DNA from 2 places in the Ensifer sp. YR511 genome. Region 1 is predicted to be linked to the other one. Evidence: predicted binding sites of a transcription regulator. Region 1 holds the regulator's gene; the other holds the start of a gene.
What was found. Region 1 encodes PhoB, which activates phosphate uptake and scavenging genes when phosphate is short. Its sites were predicted from a motif close to TGTCATNNANCTGTCAT; they were not measured.

Region 1 (10,180 bases):
GCTCCGTCGAGCGCAACGATCCCCTGGTAACGCTGGGTATGGGCGCCCTGGTCGATGGTGAAGGCGAGCACGCCCTTTCCGAGCAGCTCGTGCGAAAGGGTCCGGCCGTCCTTTTCGGCAGCGGCAAGCGCTTCCTGATCGTAGCGGGCATAGGCGCGCACGCGATCCGGCGTCGAGAAATCAGCGACCACCAGATCGACAGGGCCATCGCCCTGAGTCTGGACGATCAGCTTGCCTTCAAACTTCAGCGAGGTCCCGAGCAACACGGTGAGTACAACGGTTTCAGCAACCAGACGCGCGACCGGAAGCGGATAGTTGTGGCGCTCGAGGATTGCGTCCAGCATGGGGCCGAGCTGCACGGCGCGGCCGCGCACGTCGAGGCCTTCCACCTGGAAAGGCACGACGTGATCGTCACCGGCAAAGTCGAACTCACCAAGCCCTGGCGTCATGTCAGTCATGTCTTGCTCCTTGCCTTCAGCCACCAAGCTGCACCAGAGATATTGCTATCCCCGCGCAACGTGCTCGCTGTCTCAGTTGATCCCGCGATAAACGGATTGTCCACCAGGTATGTGCCGCCGCCATAGCAACGCACCACCTCGACGGTTGCGCGCTCACTACTTTCAGGAGCGCCCGTATGCCGCCTAAATCGTGTCGCACGTGGACAATGTCAAGTGCGGTGAACACGCCCCTATATGGCGCACGCTCGGCGGAGCGCACTGAAGCCTCTTCGCCGTCGCGCGCGACCGGGCAGCCGGCTCAGACGAGCCCCATGCACCAGGCAATGACCGACTTCTGTGCGTGCAGCCGGTTTTCCGCCTCGTCGAAGACCACCGACTGCGGGCCGTCGATGACCTCGTCGGTGACCTCTTCGCCGCGGTGCGCCGGCAGGCAGTGCATGAACAGCGCATCGGAGGCCGCACGCTTCATCAGCGCTTCATTGACCTGGTAGGGCTGGAAGACGTTGTGCCCGCGGGCGCGATGTTCCTGGTTCATCGAGATCCAGGTGTCGGTCACGACGCAATTGGCGTCGGCGACGGCCTGTTCGGCGTCATGACACAAAAGGACCTCGCCGCCATTGTTGCGCGCCCAGTTCAGGAACTTGTCCTGCGGCTCGGAACCGAGCGGCACGGCCATGTTCATGCGGTATCCGAAGCGGGCAGAACCTTCGATCAGCGAATGCAGCACGTTATTGCCGTCGCCGGTCCAGGCAATCGTCTTGCCCTTTACCGGACCGCGATGCTCCTCGAAGGTCAGGATATCGGCCATGATCTGGCAGGGGTGCGTATCGTCGGTCAGGCCGTTGATGACCGGGACCGTCGCATGCTCGGCCAGTTCCAGAAGGCGGCGATGGTCGGTGGTGCGGATCATGATGGCGTCGACGTAACGCGAGAGCACCTTGGCCGTGTCGCCGATCGTCTCGGCGCGGCCGAGCTGCATTTCGGTGCCCGACAGAAACAGGGTTTCGCCGCCGAGCTGGCGCATGCCGACATCGAAGGAAACGCGGGTGCGGGTGGAGGGCTTTTCGAAGATCATCGCCAGCATCTTGCCGGCGAGCGGCTTCTCGGCAGTTCCGGCCTTGGTCGCCGCCTTTCGGACGCGCGCATCGTCGATGATCGTCCGGAGGTCGGCGGCCGTCATGGCCGAAAGATCGAGAAAATGTCTGGTGCCTGCCATCGTACTCGGTTCCTGTCTGAAAAATCGGTCCCTGGTGCGGCACGCTATCCACGTGCCCGCACGAAGGTCATTCTAACGCCTTAGTCGTCCCTGGGTCGCTACCTTCAGGCCGCGGCGTTGCCGCTTGCCTTGCGAACCGCCTCGGCGGCGCGTTCGATACGTGCGAGCCCCTCGCGCGCCTCTTCCGCCGTCACGGTCAGCGGCGGCAGCAGACGCAGCACATTTTCGCCCGCCGGCACGGCCAGGAGCTTTTCGGCGCGGATTTCCTTCAGCAGATCGGCCGAAGGGCCCTTCACCTTGATGCCCAGCATCAAACCGTCGCCGCGGATGTCCTCGATGACATCAGGGAAACGGTCCTTGAGCGACGCAAGGCCCTGGCGGAAGACCAGCGCGACATCGCGCACATGCGTCAGGAATCCGTCGGCCAGAACGACGTCGAGCACGGCGTTGCCGACGGCCATGGCCAGCGGGTTGCCGCCATATGTGGAGCCATGCGTGCCCGCCACCATACCAGATGCGGCTTCCTCAGTCGCGAGGCAGGCGCCGAACGGGAAGCCACCGCCGATACCCTTGGCGACCGCCATGATATCCGGACGGATATCCGCCCATTCATGGGCAAACAGCTTGCCGGTACGGCCGACGCCGGTCTGGACCTCGTCGAGGATCAAGAGCAGGCCGAACTCGTCGCAAAGCGCGCGCAGTTCCTGCATGAATTCCTTGGTCGCCGGACGGATGCCGCCCTCGCCCTGGATCGGCTCGATCAGGATCGCTGCGGTTTCCTCGGTGATCGCATTCTTGACCGCGGCGATGTCGCCGAACGGAACCTGGTAGAAGCCCGGCGCCTTCGGCCCGAAACCTTCGATGTATTTCTGCTGACCACCGGCGGCGATCGTCGCGATCGTGCGGCCGTGGAAGGCGCCTTCGAAGGTGATGACGTGGAACTTCTCCGGGTGGCCCTTGGAGAAGTGGTAACGCCGTGCCGTCTTGATGGCGCATTCCAGCGCTTCCGCGCCCGAATTGGTGAAGAAGACCTTGTCGGCAAAGGTCACTGCCGTCAGCCGGCGGCCGAGGCTTTCCTGGCCCGCAATTTCATAAAGGTTGGACAGGTGCCAGACCTTGTCGGCCTGCGCCTTCAGCGCCTCGACCAGGTGCGGGTGCGCGTGGCCGAGCGAGTTCACGGCAACGCCGGCACCGAAATCGAGATAACGCGTGCCGTCTTCAGCGATCAGCCAGGCGCCCTCTCCTCGCTCGAAACGCAACGGCGCGCGCATGTAGGTATCGTAAAGCGGCGTGGTTGCAGTCATGCGAGGCTCTCCTTCACTCCAGATCGACATCGATCCCGCGCCTCACGCGGGCCGATAAAAATCAAAAATGCCGCCTTTCGGCGGCGCAGGCACTATTCCCATTTCGCGCTGCAATGTCAACAAAACCAAGCCTTGCAGCGCAACATGAAGGGTCGATTCCTGGCAGCAGAAAAATCGTCCGGGAGGGCTTGCAAAAATGCAACGCTGGCCGAGCAAGTTGGGGAAAACTACGAAATCGATTCGGCCTGATTCCCGGGACTCTTGCCACAGAGTCCAGCGGTCAGTACGTTAACATTCAATTACTAGACGCATGCGGCGGACCTAGTCACCAAAAGAGTTATCGCGTTTGCAACCCCGGGGTTTAGCCGGGGTGCGGTGAGGGATTCTGCCATCCCCAACGCTGAGAACGGAGAGTGCAGAAATGAACTGGACTGACGAGCGGGTGGAGAAACTGAAGAAGCTTTGGTCCGAGGGCCTGAGCGCAAGCCAGATCGCGGCGCAGCTCGGCGGCGTCAGCCGTAACGCTGTCATCGGCAAGGTTCACCGCCTGAGCCTGCCAGGTCGCGCCAAGGCCGGCGGCAGCACCACGACAGCAGCCCGTCCGAAGCGCCCGACTTCGGCACCGCGCGCACCGAACTACGCTTCGCGCGTTTCGACCCGCCCGGTTGCACGCGCGGCCGGCGCTGTCGTTCTCAAGGAAGAAATCGAAGTCGATCTCGTTGCCGAGCAGGATTTCAGCACCCGCACCGACGTTGTCGTGCCGATGTCGCGCCGCCTCGAGCTGACCCAGCTCACCGAGCGCACCTGCAAGTGGCCGATCGGCGACCCGCTGAAGGAAGAGTTTCACTTCTGCGGCAACGATTCCCCGGAAGCCTCGCCTTACTGCACCTTCCATGCGCGGCTGGCCTACCAGCCGTCGGGGGAGCGCCGCAGGGCCCGCTGAGAAGCTGGACGGCATCAATAAAAAAGGGGCCGATCGGCCCCTTTTTTTCTTGGCGACTTTCAGACCGCTCAGCTTTCGAGCGAATAGCCGGCGCCGCGAACGGTGCGGATGACGTCGGGCATGTTCGAGAAGTTCAGAGCCTTGCGCAGACGACCGACATGCACGTCGACGGTGCGCTCGTCGACATAGATGTCATGCCCCCAGACGCCATCCAGAAGCTGCGAGCGAGAGAAGACGCGGCCCGGCGAGGACATGAGGAACTCCAGAAGACGGAACTCGGTGGGGCCGAGGCGCACTTCGCGGCTGCGGCGATGAACGCGGTGGGTCTCGCGGTCGAGTTCGATGTCGCCGCAGCGAAGCAGCGTCGACAGCACCTCGGGCTTTGCCCGGCGCAGCATCGCCTTGACGCGCGCCATCAGCTCCGGCGTCGAGAAGGGCTTGACCACGTAGTCGTCGGCACCCGTCGCCAGACCCCGGACGCGCTCGCTTTCCTCGCCGCGCGCCGTCAGCATGATGATCGGCAGACGTTCGGTCTCCGGACGCTGGCGCAGCCGACGGCAAAGTTCAATGCCGGAAACACCGGGCAGCATCCAGTCGAGGATAAGCAGGTCGGGCAGCCGCTCCTGAAGCCGGATCTCCGCCTCGTCGCCCCGCAGGATCGTATCGACGTCGAAGCCCTCGGCTTCCAGATTGTAACGCAGCAGAACGCTCAGCGCCTCTTCGTCTTCGACTACGGCGATTTTTGGCAACATCAGGTAACGTCTCCTTACCGCGGGCGGCCTTTGGGCTCATCGGCCCGGCCGGCGCTCAGACACTCTAAATCTGGAGCACATCCGCCGTTTTCAAAGGCGGGGCGAAAACCGCATGCTTCAGATACAGGAATTCGGGGCCGCGACCGAAGCCGCGACCGGATCAGATTTCAAAGGGCATGCATGCTTACGGCGCGCTTGGCGCTCAGTCGTTGACCGAGCCCAGCGTCGACGTAGTGTCATCCTTCGGACGCTCACCTTCCGGCTGAGCACCCGTCGCCATGTAATAGATCGTCTCAGCGATATTGGTCGCGTGGTCGCCGATGCGCTCGATGTTCTTGGCGCAGAACAGAAGATGCGTGCAGGGCGTGATGTTGCGCGGATCTTCCATCATGTAGGTCAAGAGCTCGCGGAACAGCGAGGTGTAGATCGCGTCGATCTCCTCGTCACGCTCGCGGATGCTGTTGGCCTTTTCCGGCGAGCGCGAGGCGTAGACGTCGAGCACTTCCTTGAGCTGGACGAGAGCGAGCTCTGCCAGATGCTCGAGGCCACGGGCGAGCTTGCGCGGAATGCCGGAGCCGGCGACCGCGATCACGCGCTTGGCGGTGTTCTTGCCAAGGTCGCCGACGCGTTCCAGATCGGAGGCGATGCGGATCGACCCCATGATCTCACGCAGGTCGGCGGCGACCGGCTGACGCTTGGCGATCGTGACGATCGCCTTCTCACCGATCTGGCGCTCGGCGTCGTCGAGGACGGTGTCGTCCGAGATCACCTTCTGTGCGAGAGCCAGGTCGGAGTTGACCAGCGCGCGAACGGACTCGGCGACCATCTGTTCGGCGAGGCCGCCCATCTCCGAGATGCGGCGCGTCAGGTACTTCAGTTCTTCGTCATAGGCGGACATGATATGCATGGACATGATCGTCGATCCTTACGGGCGCTTTGCAGTTACTGTTGCAGCCTTATGCGGCCTCAGCCGAAGCGGCCCATGATGTAATCCTGGGTGCGCTGGTCATCCGGATTGGTGAACATCTTGTCGGTGTCGTTCTCCTCGACGAGATTGCCGAGGTGGAACATGGCGGTGCGCTGCGAAACGCGGGCGGCCTGCTGCATCGAGTGGGTCACGATGACGATCGTGAAGTTCGTGCGCAGCTCGTGGATGAGCTCTTCGACCTTGGCGGTCGCGATCGGATCGAGAGCCGAGCACGGCTCGTCCATGAGGATGACTTCCGGGCTGACGGCGACGGCACGCGCGATGCAGAGACGCTGCTGCTGACCACCGGAAAGGCCGGTGCCGGGCTCCTGCAGACGATCCTTTACCTCGTTCCACAGACCGGCCTTCTGCAGGCTGGTCTCGACCACCTCGTCAAAGTCGGCCTTGGTGCGGGCAAGTCCGTGAATCCGCGGGCCGTAGGCGACGTTGTCGTAGATCGACTTCGGGAACGGGTTCGGCTTCTGGAAGACCATGCCGACGCGGGCGCGCAGTTCGACGACGTCGATCGTCGGGTCGTAGATGTCGTCCTCGTCGAGCGTGATCTTGCCGGTGACGCGGCAGTTCTCGATCGTGTCGTTCATGCGGTTCAGCGTGCGCAGGAAGGTCGACTTGCCGCAACCCGAAGGACCGATCAGCGCCGTGACCGTGTTCTCGCGGATGTTGAGGTTGACGTCGAAAAGCGCACGCTTCTCGCCGTAATAGACCGACACATCCTTGCCGATCATCTTGTAGGGCACGGTGTTCATTTTCTGATCCAGAGCCTTCTCGACTGCTGCTTCTGACATGATGTTCATAGTAATTACCTCACTACCAGCGGCGCTCAAAGCGACGTCGCAACAGAATGGCTCCAAGGTTCATGACGACCAGGAAGATGAGAAGAATGATGATTGCGCCGGAGGTGCGCTCGACGAAGGCGCGCTCCGCCTCATTGGCCCACATGTAGATCTGCACCGGCAGTGCCGTCGACGGTTCCATCGGCGAACCGGGAAAATCGACGACGAAGGCGACCATGCCGATCAGGAGCAGCGGCGCGGTTTCACCAAGCGCGTGGGCAAGACCGATGATGGTGCCGGTCAGGATGCCCGGCATCGCCAGCGGCAGCACGTGGTGGAAGATGGTCTGCATCTTCGACGCACCGAGACCGAGGGCCGCCGAGCGGATCGACGGCGGGACCGCCTTCAACGCCGCACGGGTGGCGATGATGATCGTCGGCAGGGTCATCAACGTCAGCACGAAGCCGCCGACGACGGCTGCCGAGCGCGGCATGCCGGCGAAGTTGATGAAGACGGCGAGACCCAGGAGGCCGTAGACGATCGACGGAACGGCCGCGAGGTTGTTGATGTTGACCTCGATCAGGTCGGTCAGCCGGTTCTTCGGCGCAAACTCCTCGAGGTAGATCGAGGCGGCGACGCCGATCGGAAGCGACAGCACCAGCACGATCAGCATCATGTAGAGCGAGCCGAGGGCAGCGACGCCGACGCCTGCCGCTTCGGGACGACTGGAGGCGCCGAAGGTGAAGATGCCGGTGTTGAAGCTCTTCTTCAGGATGCCGGCGCTCGCCAGCTCGTTCATCCAGGTCACCTGCTGGTCCTTGACCTTGCGCTTGCCCTCATCGACCGAGAGATCGATCTGGCCCTTGAAGGCGGAGTCGATGTTGGCCTCGGCCAGCAGCGTGACAGGAACCGTCTTGCCGATGATCGACGGGTCGGCGGCGACCATGTCGCGCAATAGCGTGCGGGAGCTCGCGGAAACCATGTCGGTCGCCTGCTTGACCTGCGGCCGCTTGGTGGCGTCGATGCCGAGCTGCTTGACGAGCGCGTCGCGCACCAACAGCGGATAGTTGGCGGTCATCAGCACCTTGCCGTCGGTCGCGCGTTCGCCTTTGGGGTCGATGACCTTTTCGGTGAATTCGATCGGCAGCGTAATCGTCGTCTGCTGGAATGCGGTGTAGCCGTTGGAAAAGACGGTCCACAGCAGCAATGCCAGGAAGAAGAGACCGGTGCTGATCGCGGCCATGCCGTAGAAGCGGAACCGGCGTTCGGCAGCATAGCGACGCTTGATGCCGATATCGCGCTTGGCGGATGCGGGACGGGCGGAGATCCGGACGGTCGGGGAAGCGATGTCGGTCATTCGTACTGTTCCCGGTATTTGCGCACGATGTAGAGCGCGTAAATGTTGAGGCCGAGCGTGATGACGAAGAGCGTGATGCCCAGTGCAAAGGCCACCAGCGTCTGCGGCGAGGTGAACTCGAGGTCACCTGTCAGCTGGTTGACGATCTTAACGGTCACCGTCGTCATCGGCTCGAAGGGATTGATCTGCATGCGGGCCGCCACACCGGCTGCCAGCACCACGATCATGGTCTCGCCGACGGCGCGCGAGGCGGTGAGCAGCAGCGCGCCGACGATGCCCGGGAGGGCTGCCGGAAGGATGACCTTCTTGACCGTCTCCGAGCGGGTGGCGCCAAGGCCGAGCGAGCCGTCACGAAGTGCCCGCGGCACCTGGGTGATGATGTCGTCCGACAGCGACGACACGAATGGGATCAGCATGATGCCCATGACGATGCCCGCCGTCAGAACGCTCTGTGCCTGGATGAAGTTCTGGTAGTTGCCGGTCATGAGACCGTTCATCTGGGCGGAGATGTCACGCAGGAACGGGCCAACGGTCACCAGCGCAAAGAAACCGTAGACGATGGTCGGGATGCCGGCGAGCACTTCGAGCAGCGGCTTTGCGGTCGAACGCAAGCGCGGGCTTGCATATTCCGCCATGTAGATCGCCGCGAAGAGGCCGATCGGCACCGCAAACAGCATGGCGACGAAGGCGATGTAGAGCGTGCCGGCAAGAAGCGGGATGAGGCCGAACTGGCCCGAAGCGCCGCCGCTGCCGGCAGCGGCAAACCGCGGATCCCATACCGTGCCGAAGAAGAACTCGAACGGCGAGACCATGGTGAAGAAGCGTCCGGCTTCCGACAGCATCGAGGCGACGATGCCGACCGTCGTCAGGATGGCGATGGAGGACGCGACGATCAGCGAGCCGAGAATGACCCGCTCGACCTGGTTGCGGGCGCGGAAGCGGGTCGCGACGTTGCGGATGGCGTAGACGCCGCCGGCAATCGCGATCAGCAGAACGGCGACCGTCATCAGCCAGCGGTTGGTCGCGGTCATCGCGTTGAAGTGCTTGGCGACGGTGACCATGTAGGGATCGCCTTCGCCAGCAAGGGCAACGCCCTTGGACGCGAGCGTCGCGCGAAGATTGGCGGAGCCGCCCTCAAGGGCTGCGAGTTCCTCGCCGCTCAGGCGCAGAAGGCCACCGGCAACGGATTTGACCTGACCGAGCGCGAGCTGCACGGCGGCAGGGCCCTGGCTCTGGACGCTATCCGGCAAGGCCGCGCGCGTGCTTCCGTCGATATACACGGGAGCGGCGAACAGCCAGGTGCCGAGAACGAGTGCGGCCGGAAGCATCGCCCAGATGGCGACGTAGCTACCGTGATAGCCCGGCAGAGAATGAAGGTTGGAGAGCTTGCCGCCGGACTGCGCCAGCGAACGGGCGCGGCCTGCAAAATAAGCAATGAAACCAATAACAATAATGAGCAAAAGAAGGAGCGAAGTACTCATCCGCACGTCTCCCCGGCATCGCCCGTCATGGGTGCCGGCAAATCGAATGAAGGCATGCCCCGGCGCGAAGACATCGCGCCGGGGCTTGTCATTATCAGAGCATGTTGCCGGCAGAGAAAGCCTTGCGGATTTCTTCGCGCTCAGCGTCCGGAGCGGCAACGAGGCCGTATTCGGCGAGCGGGCTTTCCGGGCCGATCATCTGGTCGTCGAGGAAGAACTCAACATATTCCTTGAGGCCCGGGATAACGCCGAGATGTGCCTTCTTGACGTAGAAGTACAGCGGGCGGGAAACCGGGTACTCGCCGGAAGCGATCGTTTCGGTCGACGGTACGATGCCGTTGACGGTCGCGACCTTCAGCTTGTCGGCGTTGTTTTCGTAGAATGACAGGCCGAACACGCCGATGCCGTTCTTGTTGGCAGCGATACGGGCGAGCGTTTCGGTGTAGTCGCCGTCGATGTCGACAGCCAGGCCGTCCTTGCGGACTGCGACGCACTTGCTGTGCTGCTGCTTTTCATCGGCAACGGCAGCCTTGATCACGTCAACGGCGCCAGCGTTCTTGCAGCCTGCAGCGAGGATCTTCTCTTCGAAGACTTCGCGGGTGCCGTGCTTTTCACCCGGGATATAAGCGGCGATTTCGACGGCCGGCAGGGCGGCGTTGACTTCGGACCACTTCTTGTAGGGGTTGGCGACGATCTTGCCGTCGACGACGACTTCAGCAGCGAGCGCCTTGTAGAGGTCTTCCGGCTTCAGGGCGAGGTCGGCATTGCCGGCGTCGGTCGCAAAGACGATGCCGTCATAACCGATCTTCACTTCCTGGATTTCGGTGACGCCAGCGGCCTTGCAGGCCTCGACTTCGCTGTCCTTGATCTTGCGCGAGGAGTTGGCGATGTCGATGGTATCAGGGCCA
Region 2 (10,180 bases), on a different contig from region 1:
CTTGGCAAGCGCCTCGCGTTCGGCGATCGCCTGCTCGGCGGCGATGCGAGCTTCTTCCTCGGCGCGCTTGGCCGCCTGTTCCTGCTGCGCGGTTTCGGCGCGGGTGGCGGCCGACTTGTTGGCGATGTCGCGTTCCTGGTTCAGCTCCGCCTCGCGCTTGGTGCGCTCGATCGTCAGCGATTGCTGGCGGGCTTCCAGATCCTTCTGGGCGATCGCGACTTCGGTATCGCGCACGATCTCGTTGCGCTCCTTCTTGCGGCCCTCGGTAATGCGGGTCAGCGCCGCAAGACCATGCGCGTCGAAGAAGTTGTTGGCGTTGAAGTGCTTGATATCCGTCTGGTCGAGACGGGTCAGCGAAACGGATTCGAGTTCGAGACCGTTCGACTGCAGGTCGGCGCCGACCGCTTCCTGCACCGCCTTGACGAAATCCATGCGCTGTTCCTGCAGCGCGTCGAGGCTCATGGTGGCGGCGACCGAGCGCAGACCGTCTACGAACTTGGCCTCGATCAGCACGCGCAGCTGTTCGGCATCGTTGGTACGGTCGCCGAGTGTCTGGGCTGCAAGCGCGATCGAGGAAGCGTCGGGCTTCACGCGCACATAGAATTCCGCGCCGATATCGACGCGCATGCGGTCCTTGGTGATCAGCGCGTCGCCTTCGCCACGACGGACTTCAAGGCGCAGCGTCTTCAGGTTGACGCGGGCGATCGAGTGGAAGATCGGCAGCACGATGGAGCCGCCGTCGAGGACCACCTTCTGGCCGCCAAGGCCCGTGCGCACATAGGCTTCGTCGCGGCTCGAGCGGGTATAGAGCGATGCAAGAACAAAGCCGATGCCGAGGATCAGGACGATGCCGATGCCGGCCGGCACCAAGAGTTCATAAAACATGGTTGCTCCGTGAGACTTTAAGACGTGGAATTTTAAGGATTGGGCGGCGTCAGCAGCTCTGCCGGCGCCGATATCGCAATGAAAATGTTGGAAACGCGGTCGACGACGAGCACCTGCGCGCCGATGGCGATCGGTTGCTCGTTGCGGGCGGCGCGCGCGCGCAGCACATGCCAGTTGCCGTGGCGATCCTTGAGGCGGATGCGTCCCGGCAGGCCCTGGTCCAGTGGGCCGACGGTGACTTCGCCGCTGCGGCCGACGAAATCGCCGAGATCGACGGCATAGCTTTCGTCACGCGGCACGATCTTTGCCACCCATCGGGTCGACATCCGAACTGCGGGCAGCGAGACGGCGAGTGCCGGTAGCGCCGCGACAAGGGCAGGCAGCGGCGCCCACAGGGCCCCGGCCACCGCCTGGATGACAAAACCGATCATCGCGAAGAGGCCGAGGAAAAGCATCAGCAGCACGAGCAGCGGTACGCCGCCGACATTGAACCAGGACATCAGCCCGCCCAATGCGCTGTGGTCGTCCAGCCAGGCCTTGTCGATCGCCTCGCCCAGTGAGAAGCCGAGCAGCAGGCAGAGGAGCTCGATGCCGGTGAAGGCGGCCAACATCACCGCCGCAACCGCGAAGGGTAGGGATTCCGGGGCGAGGAAGAACAGCATCGGCGTCAGTGCTGCTTTGCCTTGAGTGCGGCCAGTCTCGCCTCGATCGCCCGATCGCGATGCAGGCGGTCGAGTTCGTCCAGCTCGGCGCTGTTGCCGTGTTCTCCGCCCGGTACGCCCGTGGCGCGGGAGACGGCGGCAGCGGCGCGGGCGGCACCGTCCACCGGGCTGGGCTTCGCCAGGCCCGAAACCTTGCTCTCGGGGAACTGGGCGATGCTGCGCTTGAGATCGGCGAGCCGCGCCTCGGCCTCGCGGCGGGTGGCAAGCACCGCCTGCAGCGCCTGCTGGCCCTCTTCGAGATCGGTGCGGGCGCCGGCGAGCGCCTTGTCCAGCGCGGCCAGCTGCGATTCCAGGTCGATCTGGCGGGCGACGCCGGCCTTGGCAAGGTCTTCCCGGGCGGCAGAGATGGCGGTGCTGATCTTTTCGTCCAGCTTTTCGAGATCGGCCCCGATTTCGTCGCGGCGGCTGAGGATGCGATACTCCTCGGCGCGTGCCTGGCCGATATCGACCCGGGCCTCTTCGGCGGCCGCGTCGATTTCGCGGAGCGCCTGTTCGACGATCACGATCTTGTTGCTGCCTTCCGCCTTGTCGACGGCGGCATTGGCGAGACCGGCGATCAAGCGGCCCATACGGGATAGGATGCCTTCATTCGTCATCATTTTCTTCTCCGTTCGGTCGGAATGCGTGGTGACGCCAATGTGGATCTGATAGCCGCCTTTCTGTGCAACGAGCTGGGCGGCGAAGATATTCAGAGTGCCCGGCGAATAGCCGGCGACGTCGTATGGGATCGCGACGCGACCACGCACGGTGGCGACGGTCAGATCCGACGGTCCCTTGATTGCGAAAAGCTTGTCGTCCAGCGGCAGCCTTTCGGCATTGGCCTGCTGTCCGCGGTTTGCCGCGAAGTCACGCAGTCCAAGCGTGACCATGCGCGCCGGAAGCCCGGTGCGCTCCCGGACCGTTTCGTAGGCAAGTTCATGCAACGTTACGAGATTGGCGCCCGCCTTTTCGCCGGCGAGTTCATCGAGCATCGCCAGCATGTCGCCGTAGGCAACGAAGGTTTCTTCCAGCGCACGTCTGGCCTCCGCGTCCGGCGCGAGATCGTAGTACAAGATCGACGTGTGGTTGCCCTGAGCCATGAGCAATAACATAAAGCACCACTTTCGTGCTTTCAAGGATTGGCTCAGGTTTAAGTTGCAATTTTCTTCTGCTGAACGCGCGCAACGGTCGCGCGCCGGCAATGCGGGTTGCAGCGGGCGGAAGAGGGGCGCGTTGAAAGCGGACGATGTCCGGCGGGTTCACTCCGCCGCGTTGTTGCGCAACCAGGTTTCCAGCGCGGCAATCACCGAGAGCCGCAGGCTTGCGCCCTTGGACAGGGCGCGGGTGAGGGACAGGTCGTCGCCGGCAAATCCCATCTCGGCCATGATGTCGTTCGCCCGCATCCGGCGGCGATTCATGATCGTGCGGATTTCGGCGATCGTTTCGGGGAGCAGGTAGCGACCGCTGGCAATCGCGGGGGGCGCTGCGAGCGGCGGATCGATATGAGCGTGTGGGGCAAGCCCGTCCGGGCCGCCATTGCTGCTCAGCCACTTGAGGAACGTTTCACGCTCGGTGGGGCTTGCCTTGGTCCAGGAATTCTTGAGCTTGTCGAGGCGCGTGCGCTCGTCCTTAAGCCCTGCCGCGATAAGCGCCTTGCGCAGCGACGGGATGCGGCCGGCGATCAGATCCGCATGGATGTCGGGAAAATCGAGTTTCAGGCGCTGCACGTCCGCGGTTTCGTCGCTCTTGGTTTTCTTCGACATGCTCATTCCCGCGTCGTTCGTCGGCGACATGCTCTAGCGTGCTCGTGCGCCCGGCGCGAGCGAAATAGGTCGCTATCCTCTATCCTTTGTCGGTCGACCCCGTTAGGGAGCGCATGGAGAATAACGCGACGCTGCGTGCTGTGCCCTTCGCCTGATGTCATGCATCCAGCTTTACGCAAGTCCCTTCGCCTATAGTCACCTCAATGGCCGGGATGTGACACGGCGAATGAAGGACAATGATATGTCAAACGATATCGAGCATTACCGCGACCCATCCGACAAGATGGTTGCCCTCTATCTCGCGAACAATGACGGCGACGAACTGACCGATGTCTTGGTCGCCGCGCTTGAAGATGCCTTCCGCATCCTCCGTGACGAGATCTCCGGCGAAACGATGCATTGAGCGGAGCGCGTCTCCTCCACGAACTATTTTTCGAACGTAATCCGCCATCGGTTGCGAATCGAATCAGGGATGTCCTGTTCTGACCGGGTTCCAATCGGCGACGCGTCGGATGTCGGGAGAGTTCGCGGCCACGTATCGCTTGCGCTAGGGGAGGCGCACAAGCATGACATTTTCTATCTGGCATACGGTCATAGCGCTGCTGATTATCGGCGTACCGGTCTGGCTGATCCTTCGGGCGACGACGACTGCCGAACCGGCCTGCTTGCAGGCCGGTGTTTCATTCGATGACCATCGGGCGCGCCGTTCAAGCTTGCTGAAGCAGCGCTTCGGCTGAAAGGGCTGACGCCAGTACGGTCGCATCGGTTCCGTTTCTCCCAACCAGCATCAGTCCGGCCGGCCGCACAAGGCCCGGCATCGGCAGGGTGATAGCGGTGAGATCGAACTGGTTGGCGACCTGGCAGTTGCGCAGCAGCAGGCTCTCCACGCGGTCGTATTCCGCCGCGTCGGTGTCGACGCTTGCGATGGACACGGCCGCAATCGGCGTCGTCGGCAGTGCGATGAGATCGTAGGGCGAGAGCCGCTCGTCCATGGCGGCAGCGAGCGCATGCCGGGTTTGCAGCAGGGCCGAGATCGTCGCGTCGGGCACCAAAAGGCGGCGGCGAAGCGAGAACTTGACCCTTTCGTCGACTGGGACGGCCGCATCACCCAGCCATCCGGCGTGGATACGGCTTGCCTCCAGGCCCGCAATCGAGCCGATCCGCGTCGCTTGGCCGAGCTTCTCGATCAAGTCATCGATGGTGCAGTCGACGATCTTGGCACCCGCTTTGGCCAGTCGGTCGAGGCTTGCCGCAAAGGCGTCGGCGACTTCGGGGGAGAGGTCTTCAAACAGCCTGCCACGGGGGATGCCGATACGAAGATCTGCGACAGGACGGGCGACAAGCGGCCTTGGCTGCTCGCCGGCCATCACAGCATCGGTCGCCGCACAATCGGCAACGGTCCGGGCGAGCGGCCCGAGCGAATCCAGAACCGGCGAGAGCGGAAAGGCGCCATCGAGCGGGATGCGGCTGGCTGTCGGCTTGAAGCCGACGATGCCGTTCAGCGCCGCGGGGATGCGGATCGAGCCACCGGTATCTGAACCGATGGCAATGTCGCAGGTGCCTTCTGCCGCCGACACGCCAGCGCCCGAGGACGAACCGCCGGGGATCAGGCTTTCGTCGGTGGCGTTGCCGGGTACCGGGTAGTGCGGATTGAGGCCGACGGCCGTAAACGCGAATTCGGTCATATGCGTCTTGCCGATAATGACCGCACCGGCAGCACGCAGCCGCTGGACAACGAGCGCGTCTTTTTGGGCCGGCGGCGCGTCGCGCCGGATGATGGAGCCGGCAAGCGTCGGTTCGCCGGCGATATCCAACAGGTCCTTGATTGAAACGATCTTGCCGTCGAGCGGCCCAAGGCTGTCCCCCGCCTGCCGGCGGCGGTCGGCCGCGTCTGCCTCGCTCCGCGCGCGCTCTTCGTAGAGCCGGACAAAAGCCTTTTGCTCGTGCCGACGATTGTTGAGCCGGCTCAGGATCTGTTCCAGGCGGTCGCGGACGGAGACGTTGGCGGCATGGGACACGATGATCACCTGTCGATTTGTGAGGCCACCGAACGGAGGCAGGAGGCGGGTTCGTTGCCCGGATTCACCAGGGCCAACGCTGATCGCCTTTGATAACAGCATTGGCGGAGTTTGCCATCGTCCCATTGTCGCCGCGGCCAGCTCCGGCCTTCACCGAACTGTCGCCAAACCGTTCAAATAGTTTCATGCGCCTGTTACGTCGCTGACACCCAGATGACCAAAGGTCCGGCACGCGCGGTGGCGCTGCCGAATCGGAGGTCTGTTTGGCCGATATCCTCAAGACGCTTTCGAGGCGTTCTTTCCTGCTTTCCGCCGGTGCCGCGGGCTTCGTGGCCTCATCCGGTCTTGCGACACCCTTTTATGCACGCGGCTACGGCCGGCCGGAATTCATTCACGGCGTGCAATCGGGCGATGTCGATACGTCCTCCGGCATGATCTGGACACGGGTGGATCGCCCGTCGAAGGTGTCGGTCGAATACTCGACCACCGAGAGCTTCTCTAACCCCCTTCGCCTTTCCGATCTGACGGCGACGCCGCAGACGGATTGCGCGATCAAATGTTCGCTCGACGGGCTGCTGCCGGACCAGGATATCTTCTACCGCTTCACCGCCACGGATCTCTACGACGTCAACCGCGTCTCCGCGCCGGTCACCGGCCGGTTTCGCACCGCCCCCTTGCGCAAGCGCTCGATCCGCTTCGTCTGGTCCGGCGACACGGCCGGGCAGGGCTGGGGCATTGATGATGTCGGCATGAAGACCTATTCGACCATGCGCCAGCACGAGCCGGACTTCTTCATTCATTCCGGTGACACGATCTATGCCGATAACCCGATCCCCGACGAGATAGCGCTACGTGATGGCGGTGTCTGGAAGAACCGGGTGGTGACGCACGAGAAGCGCGACGTCGCTCGCACGCTGGAAGAGTATCGCGGCCAGTGGAAATACAATCTGCTCGACGACCACGTGCGGCAACTCAACGCCGTGTGCCCCACATTCTATCAATGGGACGACCACGAGGTGCTGAACAACTGGTCGGCCTCGACCGACCTGCGCGACGACGCGCGCTATCCGGAAAAGGATGTTGCCGTCTATGCGGAGCGGGCGGCGCGGGCGTTCCACGAGATGACGCCGATCCGCATGCCGGCAACGCAGCCCGGCCGCGTCTTCCGCAAGATCGGCTATGGTCCGTTGCTCGACGTGTTCTTCGTTGACCTCAGATCCTATCGCGGCGCCAACCAGGGAGAAGACGGCGGCGGCTCCCTGTTCGGCTGGCGGCAGGTCGACTGGCTTAAGCGCGAACTTGCTGCCTCGCGGGCCACCTGGAAGGTGATCGCCTGCGACATGCCGATCGGTCTCGTCGTCTGGGACGATTACACCAACCGGCGCGGTTCGGACGCGATCGCCAATGGCGACAACGGCCCGCCCGCGGGGCGCGAACGCGAATTTGCCGATCTCCTGCGCTTCGTCCGCGACAACGGCATCGACAACCTCGTCTGGCTGACGGCGGACGTGCACTACACCGCCGCGCATCACTACGATCCGGGGCGCGGCGCATTCAGGGATTTCACGCCGTTCTGGGAGTTCGTGTCCGGTCCACTGCATTCCGGCACCTATGGGCCGAAGGAGCTCGACATGACCTTCGGGCCGGAGGTTCGTTTCATCAAGGCATCCGGCGGCGGCATCGACCAGAACCTGCCGCCATCGGCTGGTCTGCAGTTTTTCGGCATCGTCGATATCAACGGCCAGACGCAGCAGATGACGGTGCGGCTGATGGACCGGCAGGACCAGGAACTCTGGCGCGTGACGCTCGATCCGGCCGCAATTGCATGAGGAATTCGGTCGCGGCCAACAGCTTTGCAAACGGCGTTCGTGAGACCCCTGACGAGTGCAAACCCATGGCCTACCGGCATTTGAACACGACGCTCATGCGCGCGCCCCCCTTTCGCAATCGCAAAAAAACCTGTATGAGCGCGACCATTGAAAAAGCGGCGTGGCCCATCGGGGCTTGCCCTGAACCTTCCGAGACGAAAAATGAGCATTCGTAACATCGCGATTATCGCGCACGTCGACCATGGGAAAACGACCCTTGTTGACGAGCTCCTGAAGCAGTCGGGCTCGTTCCGCGAAAACCAGCGCGTTGCCGAACGCGTCATGGACTCCAACGACATCGAAAAAGAACGCGGCATCACCATCCTCGCCAAGGCGACTTCGGTCGAGTGGAAGGGCGTGCGCATCAACATCGTCGACACCCCTGGCCACGCCGACTTCGGCGGTGAAGTCGAGCGCATCCTGTCGATGGTGGACGGTGCCATCGTTCTCGTCGACGCTTCCGAAGGCCCGATGCCGCAGACGAAGTTCGTCGTCGGCAAGGCGCTGAAGGTCGGCTTGAAGCCGATCGTCGCGATCAACAAGATCGACCGTCCGGACGGCCGCCACGAAGAAGTCATCAACGAAGTCTTCGACCTCTTCGCCAACCTCGACGCCTCTGACGAGCAGCTCGACTTCCCGATCCTCTACGGTTCGGGCCGCGATGGCTGGATGAACGTCAACCCGGAAGGTCCGAAGGACCAGGGCATGGCGCCGCTGCTCGACCTGGTGCTGCAGCACGTGCCGGAGCCGACGGTTGCCGAAGGCCCGTTCCGTATGATCGGCACGATCCTCGAAGCCAACCCCTTCCTCGGCCGCATCATCACCGGTCGCGTTCACTCGGGCACCGTCAAGCCGAACCAGGCCGTTAAGGTTCTCGGCCAGGATGGCAAGCTGCTTGAAACCGGCCGTATCTCGAAGATCCTCGCCTTCCGCGGCATCGAGCGTCAGCCGATCGAAGAAGCGCAGGCAGGCGACATCGTTGCGATCGCCGGCCTTACCAAGGGCACCGTCGCCGACACCTTCTGCGATCCGTCGGTCGCCGAAGCGCTGACCGCGCAGCCGATCGACCCGCCGACCGTCACCATGTCCTTCATCGTCAACGACAGCCCGCTTGCCGGCACCGAAGGCGACAAGGTCACGAGCCGCGTCATCCGCGACCGCCTGTTCAAGGAAGCCGAAGGCAACGTTGCGCTGAAGATCGAAGAATCCTCGGAAAAGGACTCCTTCTTCGTATCGGGCCGCGGCGAACTGCAGCTTGCGGTTCTCATCGAAACCATGCGTCGTGAAGGCTTCGAGCTTGCCGTTTCGCGTCCGCGCGTCGTCATGCACAAGGATGACAACGGCCAGATGCTCGAGCCGATCGAAGAAGTCGTGATCGACGTCGACGAAGAGCATTCGGGCGTCGTCGTGCAGAAGATGTCCGAGCGCAAGGCCGAGATGGTCGAACTGCGTCCGTCTGGCGGCAATCGCGTCCGTCTGGTGTTCTTCGCTCCGACCCGCGGCCTCATCGGCTACCAGTCGGAACTTTTGACCGACACCCGCGGCACGGCGATCATGAACCGCCTGTTCCACGCCTACCAGCCCTACAAGGGCGAGATCGGTGGTCGCGTCAACGGCGTTCTGCTTTCGAACGACGCCGGTGAATCGGTTGCCTACGCGATGTTCAACCTGGAAGACCGCGGCCCGATGATCATCGACGCCGGCGAGAAGGTCTATGCCGGCATGATCATCGGCATCCACACCCGCGACAACGATCTCGAAGTGAACGTGCTCAAGGGCAAGAAACTCACCAACATGCGCGCTGCCGGCAAGGACGAAGCTGTTCGCCTGACGCCGCCGATCCGCATGACGCTCGAGCGCGCGCTCTCCTGGATCCAGGACGACGAGCTGGTCGAAGTGACGCCGAAGTCGATCCGTCTGCGCAAGCTGCACCTCGACCCGAACGATCGCAAGCGCTTCGAAAAGGCCCGCACGGCTGGCGCTGCCTGATCGATCCTGATCGATCCTACGACTTTCAGAAAAACCCCGGAGCGATCCGGGGTTTTTTGCTGTGTGTGCCACCGATGGGCGACTTGCGGATAAAGTTAAAAAGGCGTTAACCTTCCATTGGGTGCCGTTAAAGTTGCCTGTGGGTTAACGCAGGCTGGCAACCGGGCGGGATTCCTGTTCGCCTTGTGTGTGTTTAGAGTCGCGAGTCATGAAGACTGTTTCGATAGAGATTCGGCCCGGAGAGCCGCAGGAAGCGTCGGCAATTGCCGATGTGCACCGCGTTTCGTGGCTGCAGACCTATGGCGGTCTCATTCCCCATCGTCCGCTCGTTCAGATGGTCAATCGCCGTGACGAGACCTGGTGGCGCAAGGCGACCCGCGGTCCTGCCACGCTGCTCGTCGTCGACGTCGCCGGAACCATCGCCGGCTATGCAACGCTCGGCCTCAGCCGCGCCAAGGCCCTGCCGCAGGAAGGCGAGATCTACGAGATCTACCTGAGGCCGGAATACCAGGGCATCGGCCTCGGGCGCATTCTCTTCGGCGAGGCCAAGAGCCTGCTGCGTTCGCTCGGCTGTCGTGGCCTCGTCGTCTGGTGCCTCGAAGACAGCGAGCATGCCTACCAGTTCTTCCAGGGTGCCGGCGGCACCGATATCGCCGAAGGCATGGAAGATTTCGGCGACAAGCACCTGAAGAAGGTCGGCTTCGCCTGGAACTAGGCCCGACGCCTCCGCGACACTGAAATCAAAGACTTACTCAGGCAGTTCGTTGTTGGGATCGGCCGCCTTGTCGCCCCGCGTGCCGTGATAGGCGGGCTTGTCGACGCCGCAGCGGAAGGTCGGTGCCACCTCGTCGGCGATCTTGCGGGCGAATGCATTCGTATCGGGATTGGCAAGCGCATCGACATAGCCGGCGACGCAGCCCTTGCCGTCATCCTTCTCGGCCACCTTGGAAATGACG

Region 2: a site for PhoB is predicted at 5,549-5,565, ahead of BLU15_RS10805 (alkaline phosphatase D family protein). Genes of this name have one in related genera too.

Annotation. Positions count from the first base shown of each region.
Region 1 covers NZ_FNGR01000003.1:388,879-399,058, forward strand. The annotation lists gene BLU15_RS08980 (Hsp33 family molecular chaperone) at 1-458, opposite strand, end outside; gene argF (ornithine carbamoyltransferase) at 757-1,674, opposite strand; gene BLU15_RS08990 (aspartate aminotransferase family protein) at 1,779-2,978, opposite strand; gene BLU15_RS08995 (GcrA family cell cycle regulator) at 3,400-3,921, shown strand; gene phoB (phosphate regulon transcriptional regulator PhoB) at 3,990-4,673, opposite strand; gene phoU (phosphate signaling complex protein PhoU) at 4,876-5,589, opposite strand; gene pstB (phosphate ABC transporter ATP-binding protein PstB) at 5,640-6,455, opposite strand; gene pstA (phosphate ABC transporter permease PstA) at 6,469-7,791, opposite strand; gene pstC (phosphate ABC transporter permease subunit PstC) at 7,788-9,272, opposite strand; gene BLU15_RS09025 (substrate-binding domain-containing protein) at 9,367-10,180, opposite strand, start outside.
Region 2 covers NZ_FNGR01000004.1:271,017-281,196, forward strand. The annotation lists gene BLU15_RS10775 (flotillin family protein) at 1-885, opposite strand, end outside; gene BLU15_RS10780 (OB-fold-containig protein) at 918-1,547, opposite strand; gene BLU15_RS10785 (PspA/IM30 family protein) at 1,553-2,698, opposite strand; gene BLU15_RS10790 (hypothetical protein) at 2,846-3,349, opposite strand; gene BLU15_RS39500 (hypothetical protein) at 3,591-3,752, shown strand; gene BLU15_RS39505 (hypothetical protein) at 3,916-4,086, shown strand; gene BLU15_RS10800 (amidase) at 4,057-5,367, opposite strand; gene BLU15_RS10805 (alkaline phosphatase D family protein) at 5,631-7,196, shown strand; gene typA (translational GTPase TypA) at 7,398-9,224, shown strand; gene BLU15_RS10815 (GNAT family N-acetyltransferase) at 9,433-9,939, shown strand; gene BLU15_RS10820 (hypothetical protein) at 9,973-10,180, opposite strand, start outside.